DNA from 2 places in the Peribacillus sp. FSL H8-0477 genome. Region 2 is predicted to be linked to the other one. Evidence: riboswitches for the same ligand, from Rfam matches in the RefSeq annotation. Region 2 holds a riboswitch; the other holds the start of a gene.

The links. Region 2 has a riboswitch for cobalamin ahead of metE (5-methyltetrahydropteroyltriglutamate--homocysteine S-methyltransferase). Riboswitches for the same ligand answer to the same signal wherever they lie in the genome.
Region 1: it holds a riboswitch for cobalamin, as region 2 does, so the genes downstream of both, MHI18_RS10890 (ABC transporter substrate-binding protein) here and metE (5-methyltetrahydropteroyltriglutamate--homocysteine S-methyltransferase) in region 2, are expected to answer to the same signal.

Annotation. Positions count from the first base shown of each region.
Region 1 covers NZ_JBBODE010000001.1:2,166,291-2,171,185, forward strand. The annotation lists gene MHI18_RS10880 (adenosylcobinamide amidohydrolase) at 1-778, opposite strand, end outside; gene MHI18_RS10885 (FecCD family ABC transporter permease) at 780-1,832, opposite strand; gene MHI18_RS10890 (ABC transporter substrate-binding protein) at 1,798-2,766, opposite strand; cobalamin riboswitch at 2,890-3,067, opposite strand; gene MHI18_RS10895 (GntR family transcriptional regulator) at 3,300-4,031, shown strand; gene gntK (gluconokinase) at 4,024-4,895, shown strand, end outside.
Region 2 covers NZ_JBBODE010000002.1:640,485-645,379, reverse strand. The annotation lists gene MHI18_RS14810 (aminopeptidase) at 1-515, opposite strand, end outside; gene bcp (thioredoxin-dependent thiol peroxidase) at 528-995, opposite strand; gene MHI18_RS14800 (ion channel) at 1,056-1,475, opposite strand; cobalamin riboswitch at 1,661-1,809, shown strand; gene metE (5-methyltetrahydropteroyltriglutamate--homocysteine S-methyltransferase) at 1,973-4,264, shown strand; gene MHI18_RS14790 (acyl-CoA thioesterase) at 4,261-4,737, shown strand; gene MHI18_RS14785 (hypothetical protein) at 4,894-4,895, shown strand, end outside.

The DNA.
Region 1 (4,895 bases), on a different contig from region 2:
GTTTTTCGGGAACGATAAACATTTGAGGCTTCGGCAGCACAGGGTGTGGATGCTTTTCAATTTTGGTCTTATATACATGCTGAATCCTCTCCTGTTGGAGCACATTATTCGGAGTATCAATGATTTGGATTCTTCCTTTTTCCAAGAGCAGGAGATTATCACAATACAGAGCGGCTAAATTTAAATCGTGAAAAATCGAGATAACGGTTAAGCCCTTCTCCACAGACCATTTCTTCATCATATCAAGCAAATCTTTTTGATAGGAAAGATCTAAGTGATTGGTCGGTTCATCAAGCAAAAGAATTTCTGGTTGCTGCGCCAAGGCTTGCGAGAGCATTACCCGTTGTATTTCACCACCTGACAGCTCATTCATGCTTTTATCCTGAAAGGCTAGGACACCAGTCTGCTCCATCACCTCTTGCACGATTCGTTCATCCTCCTCTGTCCAGGTATTCAACCAGCCAGATTGATGAGCATAACGGCCAAGCGAAACCGTTTCTTTTACAGTGTAGGAAAAGGTTTGGGAAGAATGCTGCGGCAGTACTGCTACCGTTCTTGCCAGCTGCTTTGCGGAATAGCTCTGGATAGGCAGACCCTTTATATAGATGCTGCCAGTGTCTGAACGCATAATCCCGCTTATCATATGTAATAATGTCGTTTTCCCGCTGCCATTCGGTCCTAAAATTCCGAATAATTCCCCCTTGCGAACAGCAAAGGATAGGGAGTGAATGACAGGTTCTTCAGCGTAGCCTCCGGTCAGCTCTTTTACCTTAAGCATGTTATCTCCTTCTTCCTGTTCTGTTTTTCATTAATATCGCTGCAAAAACAGGAGCACCAATCAAAGCAGTAATGACGCCAATCGGTAATTCAGTTGGTGCGATAATGGTCCTTGATACAAGGTCAGCGAAAATTAAAAATCCCCCTCCTGAGAGTAGAGAAAGCGGCAATAAATGTTTATGATCGGGACCGCATAACTGCCGGATAAAATGCGGCACGACCAGACCAACAAAACCAATCGTTCCTGAAACCGCTACAGCTGCTCCAGTCAGCAATGCTCCGGCAGTTAGAATCGTCAGCTTGCGGCGTTTCACATTTACTCCCAGATGCTGTGCCCTGTCTTCCCCAAAGGATAGAGCATTCAATTCCTTTGCATTCAGCATCAAGACTAGTACACCAACTAGGAAGAAAGGCAGGATAATCGTGATATAACTCCAGCCTCGCATCGACACACTGCCCAGCAGCCACCCAATAATCTGCCGCAGTTCATTACCCGTTAACGCAATCATCAACGAGATAAATGCCCCTAGAAATGAGCTGAAAATAATACCGGTTAAGATAATCGATTCAACTTTCATTGACCTGTCAATTTTCCGGGCAAAAAACAGAACGGCAAAAATGGTCGCAAATGAAAACGACACACTAAATACCGGAAGTGTAAACGGACCGATTATCGGCAAAGAGAAGGAGAAAAACAACACAATCACCGCGCCTAACGATGCTCCTGATGAAACACCGAGTGTATATGGGTCGGCTAATGGGTTTCGCAAAAGCCCCTGAAAAGCAGCCCCTGAAACAGCCAATGAGGCCCCGACAAGTCCAGCTAAAATAACCCGCGGTAAACGAATATTCATAACAATATTGGTATACATTTCATTCGTCTGTTCAATAGGGAAGTTCAGAATTTCTTTAGCAAGTATTTTCAGCAAATCCATGATTGGCACAGAAACCGCACCGATTGAAACTCCTGCAAGGAACGACGCTGTCAAAAAGGCGATTGCCAGCACGTAGATTACTTTTTTATTTAAATACGTCTGGATAGACCGCTTTGGCAAGTTCATCTACTCCCTCTGCCAGCCTTGGACCTGAACGAGTAACAAGATCTTCATCCACGTCAACCACCTGTTTTTCTTTAATAGCAGTGACTGCTTCCCAACCATTACGATTTAAAATATCGCTTGTTACATCATCTACATAACGGCCATACGTCGTAATAATGACATCCGGATCCTCTTCAATCATCGATTCCTCTTCCATCTTAGCCCAGCCCTCTTGATCGGCTGCGGCATTTTTCGCGTTGATCAGCTTCAGCATTTCATCCATGAAGGTGTTTTTTCCCGTCACATATATCTCTGGAGATCCGGAAACCTCCACTAAAACTTTCTTTTGTTCATGCGGTTTAATCTCTGCAGCTTTTTCTTCGATAGTACGTAACTTTGTCTTCATTTCATCAATAAGAACGTTTGCTTTATGATCGGCTCCTGTTGCCTTACCAAGCATCTCAATAGATGTATAGACATCCTCGAAGTTTGCTGCATCATTGATGACTACTACTGAAATACCTGAATCCTTCAGTTGTTGCAGACCTTCCTTCGCACTATTCAATGTGGACCCGTGGGCTAACACTAGATCAGGACTCAGGGAAATAATTTTTTCTATATTAAATTCAAGGTCTCCTATTTTCTCAATATCAGCGGTTTCTTTTGGATAATTATCATAATCTGAGACACCGACAATTTTTTCACCTAGATCCATAGCAAAGGCTATCTCAGTATTGCTTGGAATAAGTGAAACGATTTTTTGTGGTTCTTGTTCAATAGTAACCTGTTCACCCGTTGCATCCTTCAATGTCACAGGAAATACCGCTGTTTCACCTCTATCCATCTCTGAAGTGGACTGTTGCTGCTTCTCCTCTACTTCACTGCCGCAGCCTGTCAAGATCCCGATGACCAAAATACCTGCAAATAGCTTCATGCCTAATTTTCTCATTTTTTAAATCCTCCCAGTCTTTGCTGCACAAATAAAAAATCCCCAATATGAATTGGAGATTGTTGTATGGCCGATTATGACAAATAGAAAAAAGCCACACACCAACCTATCCTCGCAGGTATAAAAAGTGCACGAAAACAGGCAGGTCTCCTGGCTCATGGGTATTGCACACGACGCCTTCCCATAGGAACTACAGTGGCTATGCCGTTTACCCCATTTACAGTGGCGGGACCGCGTTGGAATGACACCAACTTCCCTTTTAAGTCTTTATAAAAAAGACACCTATTTCTTAACTTATATGATTTTTTTATGTATGTCGATTATACACTATAACCTGTATTTCGAACGGATTTCCTTTACTGAATAGTAAATTTCTTGTTAAAAACTGTCTTAACAGACTTAAATACGAATCCTATCTAATTTTACCTTATACATGTTCTGAATAGATAAATAAAACGCTTGCATTCTAAAATAGCTTGATTATAATACTTGTATACAAGTGTACTTGAATGAATAGCAAAGAAGGTGACATCATGTCTGAATCTACTAATTTTCTATACCCAGAAAAATGGCTGTTAAAGGCATCAGTGGGTGAGCGGATAACATGCGAGCTAAGAATGCGTATTATCGCCGGATTAATTGAAAGCGGTGCCATACTATCGGAAAATAAATTGGCAGCAGATTTTGCTGCGAGTCGTTCCCCTGTCCGAGATGCACTAAAAAAACTAGCATCTGAAAACATCATTCGTCTAGAAAGAATGGGTGCTGTCGTTATAGGTTTAACAGAAAAAGATATTAATGAAATTTACGATGTACGTCTCCTTATCGAATCGTTTGTATTTGAACGACTTGTCAGAATAGACACCGATGATTTAACCAAAGAACTAAGTAAAATTCTTGAAATGATGCACGTTGCTATAAAATATCGTGATGCGGACGAGTTTTCATATCAGGATCTATTATTCCATGAAACCATTATCCGATCAGTCAACCACTCCCATATCTTAATGATTTGGAACAATTTAAAACCCGTCATGGAAAGTTTTATTCTCTTGTCAATGCGGGGTCGTTTCCAGGAAACATACAATGACTTCACACGAATAATGGAAAATCATGCTCTTTATATTGAGGCTATTAAAGCAAAAGATCGCTCACTCATGATTAAGTCTTTACATAAGAATTTTGATGATGTTCAAGGAAAAGTAGACGATTTATGGATGTCACAGCAAATGCTAGCTAAAGGAGTTGGGCTCGATAATGACTGATTATATGGTAGGTATAGATATTGGTACAACGAGTACGAAAGCTGTCTTATTTAGTGAAAAAGGCGAAGTAATCCAGCAAGCAAATATCGGTTACCCCCTTCACACGCCGGATAGTTCCACAGCTGAACAAAACCCAGAAGAAATTTTCCAAGCTGTTTTGCAAGCCCTTTCAACGATTATGAAGCTTCACTCTAATAAGACGTTATCCTTTATTTCATTCAGTAGTGCTATGCATAGCGTCATAGCAATGGATGAACAGGACCAACCACTCACACCCTGTATTACTTGGGCAGATAACCGAAGCGAAGCATGGTCTCGTAAAATCAAAAATCAGTTGAATGGGCATGAGATTTATAAACGGACTGGAACACCTATTCATCCGATGTCACCATTGTCCAAAATCGCTTGGTTGGTAAATGAACTCCCTGAGATCGCCTCCAAAGCAACAAAATACATTGGCATTAAGGAATATATTTTTAAAAAGTTTTTTGATCAATATGTAGTCGATCATTCGCTGGCTTCTGCCACTGGCATGATGAATCTTAAAACACTGGATTGGGATGAAGAAGCGTTACAAATCGCAGGAATTACTCGATCCCAATTATCTGATCTTGTCCCAACAACTAAACTTTTCAGCGGCTGTAATCCTTCTCTAGCCAAAGAAATGGGAATAGATCCTCAAACACCTTTTGTGATTGGGGCAAGTGATGGCGTTCTTTCTAACTTAGGCGTCAATGCAATCGGAAAAGGCGAAATTGCAGTCACGATTGGGACAAGCGGCGCTATTCGTACCATTATTAATGAACCAAAAACAGATGAAAAAGGACGGATTTTTTGCTACGCCCTAACCGAAAAACATTGGGT
Region 2 (4,895 bases):
TGCATAGCTTGGTTCATTTTTTGATAATCAACCGAACTGACATCTAGTAAATAGTCTTCGAACCGGCTAAAGCTCATTCCCGCTTTTTGTGCAAGACCACGAGTTGGATAATTAAGAAGAACCCAACGACGGTTATTTACGTAGAAAAAGGTCGATTCCTTCATTGCCTGGCCGCGGAGTCTATGCTTATCCATAGGCACTTCTGCCATTTCAGCATCATTTTCCTCACCATAAGCAATAATAACGGCATCAATATCTCGGTATTTTTGCATAGCCCATTTCGCTGCTGTCTCTAATTGTTCTTTTTCATAGCCCAGTGCCAAATGCTTATCCAGTTCATCATCCAGTAATTCTATATACGGATAGGCTCCCAGTTGGTATACCTCATCTATGAGTTCCTTCATAAGCGGCTTAGCGTTATAATGGCCGCGAATTAAGACCCTCTCTTTTGTTTTTAACTTGACTGAATGATGAATTAACATTTTTGCTAAGTTAACAAGCCTAGTATCTCTCATAATACCCTCCGCTTACTGCTCTTTCCTCAAATATTCCAAAGCTTCCTCTACATGACCTTGGACTTTCACCTTACGCCATTCCTTTACGAGGTTTCCTTCTTTATTAATTAAAAATGTTGAACGTTCAATTCCCATATATTCCTTACCAAAATTCTTTTTTAATTTCCACACATCATATTGTTCAGCCGCTTCATGATCTTCGTCTGCAAGTAATAAAAACGGCAGGCCATGCTTTTCAATGAATTTTTCATGCCGGGAAATAGGATCTGGGCTGATACCTAAGATCACAGCATTTAATTCTTCAAACTTTTCATGCTGATCACGAAAATCACACGCTTCCGTTGTGCAGCCTGGTGTCATATCCTTTGGATAAAAATAGAGAATAATATTTTTTCCTTTAAAATCGGTTAACGATACTTCTTGTCCATTATTAGCGTGCAATGTAAATTCTGGAGCTTTCTCTCCAATTTGTAAACTCATCATACATCCTCCTCTTTCTTCTAGGTAAAGATTACCGAATCCATTAGATAAAAACAACTATCAGAGGTCTTTTCGATTCTTTTCCTCGTAATCAATGACTGTACGAATAACAAATGCGACTGGAAGTGTATATCCAATAAATGCCTGAACAGTAGCAATCATTCTTCCTATCCCAATAGGGCTGATATCACCATAACCTACAGAAAACATGGTCATCGCACTGAAATAAAAGGATGTTTCCATCTGTTGAAAGAAATCACCTGCCACACGATGCCCTCCATCTAGAATCACCATATGATTTCTCAATTCAAATAATAGATAAATCATTGCAAAGCCAATTAAGATAGTGGTATATAAATTCGTAGCCCATGCCAGGGTTTCTAGTGATAACCTTTTTTTATATATGGAAGATAAAAACAAAGTACGGACGCTCATAATCATACAAAGAATAATGGCAAGCATTAATAAATAAAAAATCATGTCCTTCCTCTTTTCCCATTCTGTCCTATATCTTATGTCTACTACCTATTCATTCTTTATATGAAAGAAAAAATTCCAGTCATTACTTTTCATCTATGCGCCGTAAGCACCATTCACCCAGATTGGGTTGACCAGTAAAATCATTTCATGCTATCATTACTTAAATTTTCAAACTTTTTTAATAATTTTATAATGTGGAAACAGGTTCCTCTGATACTCATATCAAAGGATTAAAAGGGAAGTCCGGTAAATTCCGGCACGGTCCCGCCACTGTAATTGGAAATTAACTAACATTTCCTTAAGTCAGGTTACCTGCCTGTTTCGACAACACTGTTTTTAACCTACGAAGGATAGGGAGGTGTTAGATAATGAGAAGACACAGGTATAACTGCATACCTTTCTTTAGGTATTTCTAACTCTTTCTAAAAGAGCTGGGAATGCCTTTTTTGTTTTTAAAATAGAAAAAGTCGGTTTATATCGTATAGGAGGAGAACAATATGAAAAGCTCAAATCTAGGATATCCGCGAATCGGAGAAAATCGAGAATGGAAAAAAGCACTGGAAGCATATTGGGCAGGAAGCCTAACAGAAAGTGACTTTCAAGAAAAAATGACCGAAATCCGCCTAGCCAATCTACAAAAACAAAAAGACCACGGCATTGAGTGGATACCCGTAAACGACTTTACCCTATATGATCAAATGCTGGATACAGCTGTGATGTTCGGTCTTGTCCCTAAAAGGTACTCTGACTATACAGGCGGTAAAGTACCTCTTTCCATTTATTATTCAATGGCCAGGGGTAATCAAAATGAAGTGGCAGCGGAGATGACAAAATGGTTCAATACAAACTATCACTATATTGTTCCAGAAATCGAAAACAGTCAGCTCAAACTGTTGGAAAACAAACCTCTGGCTGCCTATCGGGAAGCAAAGAAACAGCTGGGTATCGAAGGAAAACCGGTTCTAATAGGTCCTTATACTTTTATTAAGCTGTCCAAGGGCTACAATAAAAAAGACCTACCGTCCATTATTCTGCGTCTCCTGCCTTTATATAAACAAATTTTACAGGAGCTTGAACAGGAAGGGGTACAGTGGATACAAATCGATGAACCGATTCTTGTCACCTCTCTTGCTAAAGAAGAAATGAAAACAATTACCTATCTCTATGAACAATTACAACTAGCTGCCCCATCCTTACATATCTTGCTGCAAACCTACTTTGATAGAGCTGAATGGTATGAAGAGTTGATTAAACTCCCTGTTCAAGGAATTGGACTCGATTTTGTCTATGACAATGGACGTAATCTGCAAAGTCTCAAACAGTTCGGTTTCCCAAAAGATAAAATTCTCGGAGCTGGTGTGATTGATGGTCAAAATATTTGGCGGGCTGATTTACCAGCTAAAGTCGATCTACTTTCAACTATCAGCCGCTTTGTCTCTAAGGATAACCTTTGGATTCAACCTTCCAGCAGTCTGCTGCATGTTCCGGTTACAACAGATAACGAAACCCTGCTTACATCAGAAATCAAAGAAGCGATGTCCTTTGCCGATCAAAAATTACAAGAAATTTCCCTTCTTACTAAAGGATTAAATGAAGGAATCAATTCTGTCCGACTTCAGTTCGACGCTCAGCAGGCCGCTTTAGCCAAACTAGCAAATTCTGAGACTAGAAATAATTTCGTTGTTCAGGAACAAGCCGAAGCAGCACAGTCTAGAAGCTACAGCAGGAACCTCCCATTTAAAGAACGGTACCAAAAGCAACAAGCCATTTTTAAGCTTCCTCTTCTACCTACTACGACAATCGGTAGTTTTCCACAGACAGCCAAAGTCAAGAAGGCTCGAAGCCACTTTAAACGAAATGAATGGAATGCTTCTGAATATGAATCTTTCATAAACGAAGAAATCAAAAATTGGATACAGATTCAAGAAGATATTGGGCTTGATGTTTTTGTCCATGGGGAATTCGAGCGAACCGATATGGTTGAATATTTTGGAGAAAGATTGGGAGGCTTTGTCTTTTTAAAAAATGGCTGGGTTCAATCTTACGGTTCTCGCTGTGTGAAACCGCCAGTTATTTCAGGGGATGTAGACTTCCTAGAACCAATGACGGTTCGCGAAAGTGTTTACGCACAACAACTAACAGATAAACCCGTAAAAGGGATGCTGACTGGCCCTGCTACCATCCTAAACTGGTCGTTTGTACGTAACGATATTCCGAAAAAGGACGTTTGTTATCAACTAGGCTTAGCCTTACAAAAAGAAGTAATCGCCCTTGAAAGCGCCGGAATAACCATGATTCAAGTTGATGAACCTGCCCTTCGAGAAGGATTACCCCTGAAAGTCTGTGATAGACAAGATTATTTGGATTGGGCCGTATCTTCTTTTCTTATTACAACAGCAACTGTTCAAGATACCACCCAAATCCACACCCATATGTGCTATTGCGATTTTAATAGCTTTATGGATGTTGTTTCTTCACTTGATGCCGATGTTATATCCATTGAAACATCAAGGAGTCACGGTGAACTTGCCTCTGTCTTTGAAGAAAAAACCTATGAAAAAGGGATTGGCTTAGGCGTGTACGATATTCATAGTCCGAGAGTACCAAGTGTTGAGGAAATGGCCAAGATGATTGAGAAAGGGATACGTGTTCTAGATAAAAATCAATTCTGGGTAAATCCTGACTGCGGTCTTAAAACGAGGGGAATACCAGAAACTATCGCCTCACTTAAAAACATGGTTGAAGCTGCTAGAAAGGTTAGACAGCAGTGTGAAAATGTGACTGTATGATTAAAAATCAAGATATCCTAGCTGCTATCCCCATTCAGCAGTCACGAACGGTTTTAACAGACCTTGTCTTCCCAAATGATACGAATCATCACCATACGATATTTGGTGGTAAAGTAATGGCATACGTAGATAAAATTGCTTGTATTTCTGCTATGCGACATTGTCGAAAACCGGTTGTCACAGCTTCAAGCGATTCTTTTGATTTTTTAGCTCCTATTAAAACTGGTGAAGCAATCAACTTGGAAGCCTATGTAGTCTGTACGCATCGGACGTCAATGGATGTCATTGTGAAGGTTGAAAGAGAAAATTTATTAACGGGTGAACGCCAGCTTACTGCAAAGGCAAGACTGACGATGCTCGCGATAGGTGAGGATGGCAAACCAACCCGTGTTCCGGAAGTCATTCCTCATACGGAAGAAGAAAAACAACAATATCAAGAAGCGAATGAACGATACAGACTGCGTCATCATTGAAACAAAACAGGTTCAAGCTAGTTATCTAGCATGAGCCTGTTTTGTTTCCCAGCAAACTCTCCCCTCCAGGCTATCATCTCACCTTACTTTACAGTAAAATTGGTATACTGACCCGTGGTCTATTTATTTCTGAAAAAGAGAAAGGAGAATCAGAGAAT